DNA from 2 places in the Mesorhizobium sp. B2-4-13 genome. Region 1 is predicted to be linked to the other one. Evidence: predicted binding sites of a transcription regulator. Region 1 holds the regulator's gene; the other holds the start of a gene.
The links. Region 1 encodes PhoB, which activates phosphate uptake and scavenging genes when phosphate is short. Its sites were predicted from a motif close to TGTCATNNANCTGTCAT; they were not measured.
Positions count from the first base shown of each region.

Region 2: phnF (phosphonate metabolism transcriptional regulator PhnF) is a predicted target of PhoB. The motif match lies at 4,861-4,877, and genes of this name have one in related genera.

Region 1 covers NZ_VFVB01000007.1:85,054-91,984, forward strand. The annotation lists gene pstA (phosphate ABC transporter permease PstA) at 1-462, shown strand, start outside; gene pstB (phosphate ABC transporter ATP-binding protein PstB) at 459-1,262, shown strand; gene phoU (phosphate signaling complex protein PhoU) at 1,288-1,995, shown strand; gene phoB (phosphate regulon transcriptional regulator PhoB) at 2,015-2,704, shown strand; gene FJ936_RS19755 (ROK family protein) at 2,707-3,942, opposite strand; gene xylF (D-xylose ABC transporter substrate-binding protein) at 4,209-5,249, shown strand; gene FJ936_RS19765 (sugar ABC transporter permease) at 5,486-6,838, shown strand; gene FJ936_RS19770 (ATP-binding cassette domain-containing protein) at 6,849-6,931, shown strand, end outside.
Region 2 covers NZ_VFVB01000002.1:739,465-746,395, forward strand. The annotation lists gene FJ936_RS07715 (ABC transporter substrate-binding protein) at 1-345, shown strand, start outside; gene FJ936_RS07720 (sugar ABC transporter ATP-binding protein) at 497-2,050, shown strand; gene FJ936_RS07725 (ABC transporter permease) at 2,047-3,012, shown strand; gene FJ936_RS07730 (zinc-binding alcohol dehydrogenase family protein) at 3,077-4,093, shown strand; gene phnF (phosphonate metabolism transcriptional regulator PhnF) at 4,096-4,845, opposite strand; gene phnG (phosphonate C-P lyase system protein PhnG) at 4,955-5,416, shown strand; gene phnH (phosphonate C-P lyase system protein PhnH) at 5,416-6,027, shown strand; gene FJ936_RS07750 (carbon-phosphorus lyase complex subunit PhnI) at 6,029-6,931, shown strand, end outside.

The sequences.
Region 1 (6,931 bases):
ATGGTACGGCCGATGGGGCATTTCTCGGCCATCGCCGGTGCCGTGGCACTGGCCATCCTGGTCATTCCCGTCGTGGTGCGTACCACCGAGGACATGCTCAACCTTGTGCCGAACGCTTTGCGCGAGGCCGGCACGGCGATTGGCGCGCCGCGCTGGGTGGTGATCCGTTCGGTGGCCTACCGCGCGGCGATGTCCGGCATCGTCACCGGCATATTGCTGGCCATTGCCCGCATTTCCGGCGAGACGGCGCCGCTACTCTTCACAGCGCTCAACAACCAGTTCTGGTCGAGCAATCTCAATGCGCCGATGGCCAGCCTGCCGGTGACCATCTTCCAGTTCGCTCTCAGCCCTTACGAGGAGTGGCAGCAACTGGCGTGGACCGGCGCACTCATAATCACATTGACGGTTCTCGCGCTCAGCATCTTTGCGCGCAGCCTGACCGGACGCAGAGAGGACAAATGAGCCAGATGTTGTCTCCAGACATGACGATTGCGACAGAGGCAGCCGCCAAGGCGAAGATCGAGGTCAAGAACCTCAATTTCTACTACGGCCAGTCGAAGGCGCTGAAAGACATCACCTTGTCGCTGCCCGAGCGCAGCGTGACGGCCTTCATCGGACCGTCGGGTTGCGGAAAGTCGACGCTGCTGCGCGTCTTCAACCGCATCTACGAGCTCTACCCCAAGCAGACCGCCGAGGGTCAGGTGCTGCTCGACGGCCAGAACGTTCTCGACCGCTCGCAGGACCTCAACCTGTTGCGCACCAAGATCGGCATGGTGTTCCAGAAGCCGACGCCGTTCCCGATGTCGATCTATGAGAATATCGCCTTCGGCGTCAGGCTCTATGAGAAGATCGGCAAGGCCGAGATGGACGGCCGTGTCGAGCAGGCGTTGAAACGCGCCGCGCTGTGGAACGAGGTCAAGGACAAGCTCAATGCCAGCGGCCTCAGCCTGTCGGGCGGCCAGCAGCAGCGGCTTTGCATCGCCCGCACCGTGGCGGTCAAGCCGGAGGTCATCCTGCTCGACGAACCGGCCTCGGCGCTCGACCCATTGTCGACCGCCAAGATCGAGGAATTGATCGACGAGTTGCAGGCCGACTACACGATCGTCATCGTCACCCACAACATGCAGCAGGCCGCGCGCGTCTCGAAGCAGACGGCTTTCATGTATCTGGGCGAGCTGGTCGAATTCGACAAGACCGAGAAGATCTTCACGTCGCCTCGCGAGAAGCGCACGCAGGACTACATCACCGGCCGCTTCGGCTGATCTCACGCATACGAGGACCAGGATCATGGCCGAACACACAGTCGCAGCCTTCGACGAGGATCTCGGACAGATCAGCAAGCTGATCAGCGACATGGGCGATCTCGCCGGCACGATGGTCGGCGGCGCCACCAAGGCGCTGCTGAATTCCGACAACGCGCTGGCACAGCGCGTCGTCTCCGACGACGCCATCATGGACGCGCGCCAGCGCGAACTCGATGATCGCGCCATCACCCTGATCGCCAAGCGCCAGCCGATGGCCGACGATCTGCGTCATGTCGTCGGCTCGATCCGCATGGCGGGCGATCTCGAACGCATCGGCGACCTTGCCAAGAACATCGCCAAGCGCGTCGGCTCGGTAGGCCTCACCGCCACGCCGCGCGACTTGTCGCATTCCATCGACTCCATGGCGCAGCTGGTGCTGATCCAGGTGCAGGGCGTCGTCGAGGAATATGCGGCCGGCGATGCCGCCGCCCTCGCCAAGCTCAGGAATGACGACGAACGCATCGACGTCAAATACACTTCGGTCTTCCGCGAACTCCTGACTTACATGATGGAGGATCCCCGCAACATCACGGCTTGTACGCATCTTTTGTTCTGCGCCAAGAATCTCGAACGCATCGGCGACCATGTGACCAACATCGCCGAGAATGCGTATTATGTGCTGACCGGCACGCAACTGCCCGCCAACCGTCCGAAGCAGGACGAGACGGCGATGTCGGTGCCGGCGGCTTGACGGCAGGGATGATCGATCGATGATCGCGCCACGCATCATGGTGGTGGAGGACGAGGAGCCGCTGGGCGTGCTCCTCCGCTACAACCTGGAGTCCGAGGGTTACCAGGTCGAGGTGGTGACACGCGGCGACGAAGCCGAGATACGCCTCCAGGAAAACGTGCCCGACCTGCTGGTGCTCGACTGGATGGTGCCGGCGGTTTCCGGCATCGAACTCTGTCGGCGCCTGCGCATGCGGCCCGAGACGGAGCGACTGCCGATCATCATGCTGACGGCGCGCGGCGAGGAGAGCGATCGCGTGCGCGGCCTCTCGACCGGCGCCGACGACTATCTGGTCAAGCCGTTCTCGACGCCGGAATTCATGGCCCGGGTCAAGGCGCTGCTGCGCCGCGCCAAACCGGAAGTGCTGTCCAGCGTGCTCAAGGTCGGCGACATCGTGCTCGACCGCGAATCGCACCGGGTCTATCGCAAGAAGAGCGAGATCCGGCTCGGACCGACCGAGTTCCGGCTACTCGAATTCATGATGCGCCATCCCGGCCGCGTGTTCTCGCGCAGCCAGTTGCTCGACAATGTCTGGGGCGAGACGATCTACATCGACGAGCGCACCGTGGATGTGCATGTCGGCCGCCTGCGCAAGGCGGTCAACAATGGCCGCATGCCCGATGTGATACGCACCATCCGTGGCGCAGGCTACGCAATCCGCGAGGATTGAGATCAGGCCACGTTCTTGCCGGATCTCACCTGCACGCCCGGCGCGAAAATCTCCTGGTCGACGAAGGTGAGCGCGCGCATGGCGCAGCCCTCGCGGATCAGCGGCAATTCGTTCGGCTCTGTATCGAAGGAAATCGATTTCGAATGCTGGCCGCCGGCGGTCTGGGCGATGGCCTCGCGCAAGGCCGGCTCGATCAGATCGAAGGCGGCGGCGCTGACGCCGACCATCGCAACCGGCGCCGGATCGATCAGCGCGAACAGGCTGCCAAGGCCATAGCCCAGCGCCTCGCCGGCCTTGCGATAGGCCTCGCGCTCCGGTCCGTCTCTTTCGCGCGCCGTAGCCGCCAATGCGCGCATGTCGGCGTCGCTGACGTCGACCGGTTTGGCGTCCTCACCCAGCTGTCCTGCATTACGCCAGATGGCATAGTTGCCGGCATAGGCCTCGACGCAGCCGCGCCGCCCGCAGCGGCAGAGCGCGCCGCCGGGGCGATGGATCATGTGGCCGAACTCGCCGCCCGAGGAATGGGTGCCGGTGAACAGCTCGCCCTTCAGCACCAGCCCCATGCCGATGCCGTGCGAGAGCAGGATGGCGATGAAGTCGTCGCGGTAGCGCTCGGGGTCGCGCCAGCGCAGCGCCACAGCCATCATGTTGCAGTCGTTCTCCATGGTGGCGGGGATGCCGAATTCGGCTTCGAGTATGTCGGCGAAGGCAATGTCCGTCTGCGGCGTGATCGGCGACCACAGCATGGCGCGCGCCTCGGTGTCGGTGATACCCTGGATCGCCAGCGCGATGCGGGCGATGCTGGCGACGTCGAGGTCGGGATCTTCGAGGCGGCGGCGGACGATGGCCACGCATTCGCCGATCAGCGCCTCGCGGGACATGGTCAGCGTGTCCAGCCGGCGCTGCTCCTCCGATATCACCTGGCCGGCGTAGTCGATGACGGCGACGGAGAGGAAATTCAGCGACAGCACCACGGTCATGACCGCCGCGGCCTCGGGGTTGAGACCAAGGCCAACCTGCGGCCGGCCGCGTTTCAGTGAGCCGGCCTCGTTCGGCTTGCCTTCGCTCAGGATACCTTCGCCGATCAGGTCGGCTGATATCGCCGATATGGTCGAGTGGCTCAGGGCGGTGGTGGCGGCGATCTCGGTGCGCGAGGGCTGGCCACCCCGGCGCACGGCTCCAATCACCATTGCGCGGTTGCGCCGGCGCAGATCGTCGTGGCGGATTCCGACCGACATGATTTCCCTCCCCGTCGCCGCGGTTCTTGACGCCCCCTCGAACACCTCCGGCAACGGGTCGAATACTGGCAGAAGCGGCTGGGGCTGTCATTTATTTATTGCGGGGCTCGAAAAAAGGCTTCCGGCACCTCAAAATCCGTCAGAATCGATGTTGACAGTGTTCCGGCGATGGACCAGTGTTTTTTCGAGGCTCGAAAAAATTAGGGCCTTTGTGCCGGCCTTAGGGCCAGTTTGGTCGCGCCACACGCGGGCGCAGGGAGGATATCATGAAGAGATTCACAGTCGCCATTCTGGCGGGTGTCGCCATGTCGCTGACGCTGGCGTCGGTCGCGCAGGCAAAGGACAAGGTCATCGGCGTGTCGTGGTCCAACTTCCAGGAGGAGCGCTGGAAGACCGACGAGGCGGCCATGAAGAAGGCGATCGAGGCCGCGGGCGACAAGTACATTTCCGCCGATGCGCAGTCCAATCCCGGCAAGCAGCTGACCGATGTCGAGAGCCTGATTTCGCAGGGTGCCAATTCGCTGATCATCCTGGCGCAGGACGCGTCGGCCATCGGCCCGGCGGTACAGAAGGCGCTCGACGAGGGCATTCCGGTCGTCGGCTATGACCGCCTGATCGAGAACAAGGACGTCTTCTACCTGACCTTCGACAACAAGGAAGTTGGCCGCATGCAGGCCCGCGAAGTGTTCAAGGTGAAGCCTGAGGGCAATTACGTCTTCATCAAGGGCTCCGGCGCCGATCCGAATGCCGACTTCCTGTTCTCGGGCTCGATGGAAGTGCTGAAGGCGGCCATAGACAGCGGCAAGATCAAGAATGTCGGCGAAGCCTATACGGACGGCTGGCTGCCCGCCAACGCCCAGAAGAACATGGAACAGTTCCTCACCGCCAACGACAACAAGGTGGACGCCGTGGTCGCCGCCAATGACGGCACCGCCGGCGGCGTCGTCGCGGCGCTGACGGCGCAGGGGCTCGCCGGCACCGTGCCGGTCTCCGGCCAGGACGGCGACCACGCCGCGCTCAACCGCATCGCGCTCGGCACCCAGACCGTGTCGGTGTGGAAGGACGCGCGCGAACTCGGCAAGAACGCCGCCGAGATCGCCTCGCAACTCGCCGACGGCAAGAAGATGACCGACATCGCCGGCGTGAAGGACTTCACGACGCCTGGCGGCAACACCGTCAAGTCGCTGTTCCTGACCCCGGTGGCCATCACCAAGGACAATCTCAACCTCGTCATCGACGCCGGCTGGATCAAGAAGGACGAAGTCTGCACGGGCGTTGCCGCGGGCAGCGTCGCGGCCTGCAACTGAGCTTGATCGCCTGAAAAGTCGGAAACGCCGCGGCGTGGAACGGTCAGTGTTCTGAACACTGGCCGTTCCAATTTCCTTGTCTTCGCAATTCCGGACAAAAACCCTTACGCACTTTTCCTGGAATTGCTTCCAAGCCGCGGCGTTTTCCCGACAAGATTTGTGTTTCCGCCGCTGGCGGCTAACTTCTGGGCTCTGGTCCGGCTCCGCGTCAGACGGCAAGCCGCTGGGAGGACATCATGACCGACACGACCTCAACCTCGCAGGCCGATACGGCGCGTGCGTCGGAACTCGGCGCGGTCGCGCGTTTCCTGAAGGCGACCGAGATCGATACCCGCATGCTCGGCATGATCGGCGCGCTGCTGCTGATCTGGGTCGCGCTGCATGTGATTTCGAGCCTGCGTCTTGGTGTCAATCCGCTCGATTTCGACAGCCGCACGTTCCTCACGCCACGCAATCTGTGGAACCTGTCGGTGCAGACGTCCGCGGTCGCCATCATGGCCTGCGGCATGGTGCTGGTCATCGTCATGCGCAACATCGACCTGTCCGTCGGTTCCGCCGAGGGCTTGATCGGCATGGTCATGGGCTTTGCGCAGGTACATTTCCTGGTTCGGTTCGTAGGACTTGAACTCGGCAACCCATGGATCTGGGTCCTGGCACTGGTCATCGGTCTGGCGCTCGGGCTTTTGATCGGCGCCTTCCAGGGCTTCGTCATCGCCTATCTCGAAGTGCCGGCCTTCATCGTCACGCTGGGTGGCCTGCTGGTCTGGCGCGGCGCCGCCTGGTGGGTCACGTCAGGCCAGACGGTGGCACCGCTCGACGCCACGTTCCAGCTTATGGGCGGCGGACCGGCCGGATCGATCGGCGCCACCTGGAGCTGGGTCGTCGGCATCGTCGCCTGCCTGGCCGTGGTGTTCGCGCTGTTCAACGGGCGGGTTCAGCGCAAGCGCTTCCGCTTCCCCCTGCGGCCGATCTGGGCCGAGACGCTGCTCGGCGTCGTCACCTGCGCCGTCATCATGGGCGCGGTCTGGCTAGCCAACTCCTATCCATGGCCGATCGGGATCGTGAACCGGTACGCGGCCGCCAACAACATCACCGTGCCGGAGGGCGGGCTGTTCATCGCCCACGGCATCGCCATACCGGTGCTGATGGCGGTCGCCGTCGGTCTGGTCATGACCTTCATCACCAACCGCACCCGTTTCGGCCGTTATGTCTTTGCTATCGGCGGCAATCCGGAAGCGGCCAATCTCGCCGGCATCAACACGCGCTGGATCACCATGAAGGTGTTCATGATCATGGGCGTGCTGGCCACGATCGCCGCCGCCATTTCGTCGGCCCGGCAGAACTCGTCCACCAATGTGCTGGGAACATTGGATGAGCTGCTGGTCATTGCCGCGGCCGTCATCGGCGGCACCTCGCTTGCCGGCGGCTCGGGAACCATCATCGGCGCCATGCTCGGTGCATTGCTGATGCAGTCGCTGCAGTCGGGCATGGTGCTGCTCGGTGTCGATTCGCCGTTGCAAAGCATCGTCGTCGGCGCCGTGCTGGTCATCGCCGTCTGGCTCGACACCGTCTATCGCAAGCGGGTTTAGGGATACGACCATGGCTGACAAAACCGCTCCCGTAAGGGCCCTCACAACTGCGCTCACTGGCACGCCGCTGGTCGACATGCGCAACATCTCGAT
Region 2 (6,931 bases), on a different contig from region 1:
ACCGACCTGATCACCGCCAATCCGAACCTCAAGGGCATCTTCGCCTCCAACCTGATCATGGCGCAGGGCGTCGGCCAGGCCGTCGCCGAGAACAACCTTGGCGGCAAGCTGGCGCTGGTCGGCTTCGACAGCGACGAGAAGCTGATCAAGTTCCTCAACGACGGCGTCATTTCCGCCCTCGTCGTCCAGGATCCCTACCGGATGGGCTATGACGGCATCAAGACCGCGCTCGCCGCCTCGAAGGGCGAAAAGGTCGAGGCCAATGTCGACACCGGCGCTAATCTGGTGACCAAGGCCAATATGAAGGACCCCAAGATCGACGCGCTGCTCAATCCCAAGCTCTAAGCAGCCGGCGTTCAAAACCGCTTCCGGGGCCAGAGGCCCCGGAAGCATCCGCCGCCAAAGCGGCTTGGCGATCAGCCCGTTTGGCCTTCGCCTGAAAGACGACCGCAGCCTCGCCGAATGCCAACCGCGAGGCCAATCTGGGAGGATTGTCATGACGCCGACGGCGCAGGAACTGCATCCGGCCCCCGTGCTGGAACCTGGCAGGACCATCCTCGAGCTGCGCGGGCTGGAAAAACGCTACCCCGGCACCCATGCGCTGAAGCCGGTCAATCTCGCCTTCAAGTCAGGCGAAATCCACGCCATCGTCGGCGAGAACGGCGCCGGCAAATCGACCCTCATCAAACTCCTGACCGGCGTCATGCCGCGCACCTCTGGCGAGGTCCTCTGGGAAGGGCAGCCGGCAGCCCTGGCGACGCCGCATGAAGCGATGGCGCTCGGCATCAATGCCGTGCACCAGGAAGTCGTGCTGTGCCGTCACCTGACGGTCGCCGCCAACATGTTCCTTGGCGAGGAAAATTCCCGTTTCGGCATCCTGCAGCAGCGCGCCATGGTCAGGGAAGCGCAGACGATCATCGACGATCTCGGCTTCGACCTGCCGGCGCATGTCGTGCTGGGTGATCTCACCATCGGCCAGCAACAGCTGATCGCCGCTGCCCGCGCCACGGTGCGCGGCACCAAATTCCTGATCTTCGACGAACCCACGGCCTACCTCACCCGCAAGGAGGCCGACCAGCTTTTCACGCTGATCCGGCGCCTGAAGGGTGAAGGCGTGACGATCATCTACATCAGCCATCGCATGGAGGAGGTCTTCGAACTCGCCGACCGGGTTTCCGTGCTGCGCGACGGCACGCTGGTCGGCACACGCAATATCGCCGAGACCAATGATGCCGAGCTGGTCAAGATGATGATCAACCGCTCTATCGAACAGGTCTATCACAAGGAGCATTTCACGCCGGGCGCTCCGATCGTCGAAACAAGGAACCTGTCGGGCAAAGGCTTCGAGAACATCTCGATGACGGTGCGTGCCGGTGAGATCGTCGGCCTCTATGGACTGATCGGCGCCGGCCGCAGCGAGTTCGTCACCTCGCTCTATGGACGTCATAAGAAGTCGGCCGGCCAGATCCTGTGGGAAGGCAAGGACGTCCAGATCAACTCCGAGCACGACGCGATCAAGCTCGGCATGGCACTGGCGCCGGAAAGCCGCCGCGACCAAGGCCTTTGCCTCAATTTGCCGGTTGGCCTCAACCTCAACCTGCCGATCTACAAGCGCATCTCCAGCAATCTGTTGATCTCGAATGCGAAAGAGAAGGCCGAGGCCGACCGTCAGATCGCCGGCCTGAGGATCAAGACGCCGACGCGCGGGGCGCTGGCGTCGAGCCTTTCGGGCGGCAACCAGCAGAAGATCGTCATCGGCAAGTGGCTGGCGCACGGCGCCAAGCTGTTCATCTTCGACGAACCGACGGTCGGCGTCGATGTCGGCACCAAGGCGGAGATCTATCGCCTGTTCGGCGAGCTGTTGTCGAAGGGCGCCGGCATCATCCTGATCTCGTCCTATTTGCCGGAGGTCTACGAACTGGCCGACACGCTGCACGTGTTCCGGCGCGGCAAGCTGGTGGCCACGCACGGGTTCCATACCGCCAGTCACGAGGACATTCTCACGCAGGCGCTCGCCGAGAAACAAGAAAAACTGGGAGGACAGACATGAGCATCGAGGCGATCCCCGCCGAAAAACCGAAGCGCAACTACAACGTCCTGTTCGGGCTGACGCTGCTGGCGCTGCTGGTGCTGCTCTGGATCGTCCTGTCCCTGGCGACGCCAAGCTTCGCCTCGGGCAACAACATCGCCAATCTTCTGCGGCAGGGCTCGATGATCGCCATCATGGCGGTCGGCCAGACCTTCGTCATCATCACCGGCGGCATCGATCTGTCGGTCGGCGCGGTGGTCGGCTTCGCCACCGTCGTCGTCGCCATGCTGATCAATGCCGGCGTTCCGATCGCGGTCGCCATCTTGATCACCTTGCTCGTCGGTGTCGCCATCGGCCTTTTCCATGGCTTCGGCATCGTCAAGATGGGCTTGCCGCCCTTCATCATCACGCTGGCGACGCTGACCTCGCTGCGCGGCATCGGCCTTTTGATGACCAACGGGAACTCGATCAACATCAACAGCGACAGCTTTACCGCCTTCTCGCGCAATTCCTTTATCGGCATTCCCAATTTGTTCTGGATGGTGATCCTGGTGGGTGTGCCCGCCTATGTCTTCCTGCATCACAGCCGTTGGGGCCGCTACCTCTTTTCGGTCGGCTCCAACGCCGAGGCCTCGCGCCTGTCCGGCGTCAATGTCCAGCGCACCATCTACATGGCTTACACGCTGTCCGGCCTGTGCGCGGCCTTCGTCGGCGTGCTGCTCGCCGCCCGCATCGGCATCGGCAACCCGACCCAGGCCGAGGGCTGGGAACTGCAGGCGATCGCCTCTTCGGTCATCGGCGGCACCTCGCTGTTCGGCGCGGTCGGCTCGGTGCACGGGCCGCTGCTTGGCGCCTTCATCCTGGCCACCATCAACAACGGCGCCAACCTGCTCAACGTCAACTCGTTCTGGCAGCGCATCATCACCGGCGCGCTGATCATCATCATCGTCTACTTCGACGGACTGCGCCGCCGCGGCAAATGACGCATTCCAATCGATCGCCGGCCTGGCGCGGGCCGGCGATTTCTTGAACAGACTGGATCAAAGCATGAAAGCCGTCGTCTGCCGCTCGCCCGGCGACCTTGCTGTCGAAGACCACCCGGCTCCCGGCGCCCCGCCTCCCGGCTGGGCCCTGGTGGCGGTCAGTCATGTCGGCATCTGCGGCACCGACTACCATATCTTCGAGGGTAAGCACCCTTTCCTCGCCTATCCCCGCATCATGGGCCATGAAGTCTCCGGCACAGTGACCGAGCGGGGCGAAGGCGTCGACCTCGCCCTTGGCGAACCGGTGATCATCAACCCCTACCTTGCCTGCGGCAAATGCATCGCCTGCCGGCACGGCAAGCCCAATTGCTGTGTCAGGATCGAAGTGCTCGGCGTGCACCGCGACGGCGCCATGTGCGAACAGATCCTGGTGCCGGCTAAGAATCTCTATCCCACCAACGGCCTGTCGCTCGCCGACGCCGCCGCCGTCGAATTCCTGGCCATCGGGGCGCATGCCGTCCGGCGCGCCCGGGCCGAGCCTGGCGCCCGCACCCTGGTCATCGGCGCCGGCCCGATCGGGCTCGGCACCGCCATCTTCGCCCGCATTGCCGGGTTGGATGTGACACTTCTCGATATGAGCACCGAAAGACTGGTCTTCGCGGCGAGTGAACTCGGCTTTTCGATTCTCGACGGCTCGCAAGGACCCGTGTCCGATCTGGTGCGTGATGCGACCGACGGCGAAGGCTTCGACGTAGTCTTCGACGCCACCGGCAACACGCGATCGGTTCAATCGGCCTTTGCCCACGTCGCGCATGGCGGAGCGCTGGTGCTGGTCAGCGTCGTCAAGGACGATATTGTTTTTTCCGATCCCGAGTTCCACAAGCGAGAAATGACATTGATCGGCAGCCGCAATGCGTTGCGCGCCGACTTCGACCATGTCGCGGCCTCGATCCGCAATGGTGCCGTGCCGTTGGCCAAGCTTGTCACCCACCGCACCACGCTGGCCGATACGCCAGGAGATCTCGCACGCTGGGCGCATGAAAAGTCGGGCCTGATCAAGGCCGTGATCGAGATCGGATAGCCCTACAGCGCCGACAGCTTCAACTCCACCCGCTCGGCCGGAAAACGCGACTCCGAAAACTGGATCGGCTGGCCGTCGGGTGTGACGTTGACCGCAACCGTGACCAGCACGATGGCGCCCGGCTGCAGATCGAGATCGGCGAGATCGGCGGCGTCGGCATGGCGCGCCGAGAGCACGGTCGATTGCCTGAGATAATCGTCGATACCGAAACGTGCGAGCGAGGCGGTGATAGAACCGGTTTGCGCCATCGCCTTGTCGATGCCGGCAAAGCGCCGGGCATCGAACCATCCAGCGGCGCGCGACACTGGCCGTCCGTCAGCCTCGCCGCGTGTCTCCAACCGGATCACCTCGGCACCCCTGGCAAGGCCAAGGCCTTCGGCCACGCGCTGGCTGGCGGGCTCGACCGACGAAGCGAGCAGCACGATGTGCCGTTCCGACGTCTGCCCCTGCAGGCCAGTCGAAAAGCGTGTCCGCGCGCCAATCGGATAGGACAGCCGCTTGCGTGACAGGACGAAGGTGCCGCGTCCCTGCTCGGCCCGCAGCACGCCCTCCTGCACGAGGGCCGATATGGCGCTGCGTACGGTGTGACGGTTGACGCCGTAGCGCTCGGCCAGCGCGACTTCGGGCGGCAGCGCGGCGTTTTCGGCGAAATCGCCGGCGGCGATGGATTGCAGGATCCTGTCGGCGATCTGGCGCCACAGTGAGACGCCGCTGCGCCGCTCGATGCTGTCGGCCACATCATGCCCGATCATGTTTTGCCCCCGGCCTGTCACGCACCCGTCATGGACTCGCGTTAGGTAACATGTATATTTGTATAGTTGTCTATATCAATAGACAAATTTAGCTGAGAGGAAGTTGGCGATGCGAGGACAGGAAGGCCGCGACCAGGCCGAGCGCAAGGCCGCCATGGCGACGCTGGCGCAATCGAGCGGCGACGACATCGTCCGGCTCTGGAACGAGTCCGGCCTGCCTTCGCAAGCCGAACTTCTGCGCGGTCCCGAGACGGGCCTTGTCACGCTTCGTGGCCGCATCGGCGGCGGCGGCGCGCCCTTCAATGTCGGCGAGGCGACCGTCACGCGTGCTACTGTCCGGCTGCCATCCGGGCAGGTCGGCCATTGTTACGCGCTTGGCCGCGACAAGCAGAAGGCGAAGCTGGGAGCAATAGCCGACGCGCTCTGGCAGGACCCTGCCCGCCGCACCGAGGTCGAGACCAGGCTCATTACGCCTTTACGCTCGGCTCTCACCGCTGCCCAGGAAAAACGCCGCGCCGAGACGGCGGCAACGAAGGTGGATTTCTTCACCATGGTTCGCGGAGAAGATTGATGGATATCGCTGCGCAATCGATCGAGGGCGGTTTCGCCGATCCGGTCTTCAACGCTCAGACCGTGTTTCGGGCCGTCATGGATGCCATGGCGCGGCCGGGCAGTGTCCACCCCTTGCCACCCCTGGCCCGCCCGCCGGCTCCGCTCTCGGCGACGTCGGGCGCCGTAGCACTGGCGCTATGCGACAACGACACGCCGCTCTGGCTCGACCCTGCCCTGCATGCCTCCGCCGCGATCGGGTCCTGGCTTGGGTTCCATACGGGCGCGCCGCTGGCCAACACGCCGGCCGACGCGCATTTCGCGTTTGTTGCCACGCCGGCCGAGATGATGGCGCTCGACGGTTTTGCACAGGGCACGCAGGATTATCCCGACCGATCGACGACGCTGATCCTGCAGGTCGGCGATCTCACTTCAGGGACCCCGCTCTTGCTGGAAGGCCCGGGCATTGAAACCAGCGCCACGATCGCGCCGGCACAGATGCCGCGCCATTTCGTCGAGCAGTGGAAGCAGAATATCAGGCGCTTTCCGCGCGGCGTCGACATCATCCTCGCCACATCGGACCGCATAGCCTGCCTGCCGCGCACGACGCGTATCAAGACGATGGAGGCGTAAGATGTATGTCGCGGTAAAAGGTGGCGAAGCCGCCATTGCCAACGCCCACAGCCTGCTTGCCGACCGCCGGCGCGGCGACCGCTCGGTGCCCGCACTTCGCCTCGACCAGATCGTGGAACAGCTGGCGCTCGGCGTCGACCGGGTGATGAGCGAAGGCTCGCTCTATGACAGGGAACTGGCCGCGCTAGCCATCGTGCAGGCGCGCGGCGACATGATCGAGGCGATCTTCCTGGTCCGCGCCTATCGCACAACGCTGCCGCGCTTCGGCTACAGCAAGCCGATCGACACCGGCGCCATGCTGGTCGAACGGCGCATCTCGGCGACCTACAAGGATCTGCCAGGCGGCCAGTTGCTCGGCCCGACCTTCGACTACACGCATCGGCTGCTCGACCCTGAACTTGCCGCTGGCGCCGATGTCGCCGAGCCCTTGCAGCGCGAGACGGAAGCGCAGGCGATGCCGCGCGTCTCGGCGATCCTCGCCCGTGAAGGTCTGATCGAACCGGATGGCCAGATGCCGCAGGACCATGTGCCCGGCGACATCACCCGCGAGCCGCTGGAATTCCCGATGGCGCGCGACATCCGCCTGCAGGCACTGTCGCGCGGCGACGAGGGTTTTCTGCTGGCGCTCGGCTATTCCACCCAGCGCGGCTATGCCCGCAACCATCCCTTCGTCGGCGAAATCCGCATCGGCGAGGTCGAGCTGGAACTCGACGTTCCCGAACTGCCCTTCGCCGTGCCGCTCGGCACGGTGCGCGTCACCGAATGCCAGATGGTCAATCAGTTCAAGGGCTCGGCCAAGGCGCCGCCGCAATTCACCCGCGGCTACGGCCTCGTCTTCGGCCAGAGCGAACGCAAGGCGATGGCCATGGCGCTCTGCGACCGCGCCTTGCGCGCCTCCGAGCTC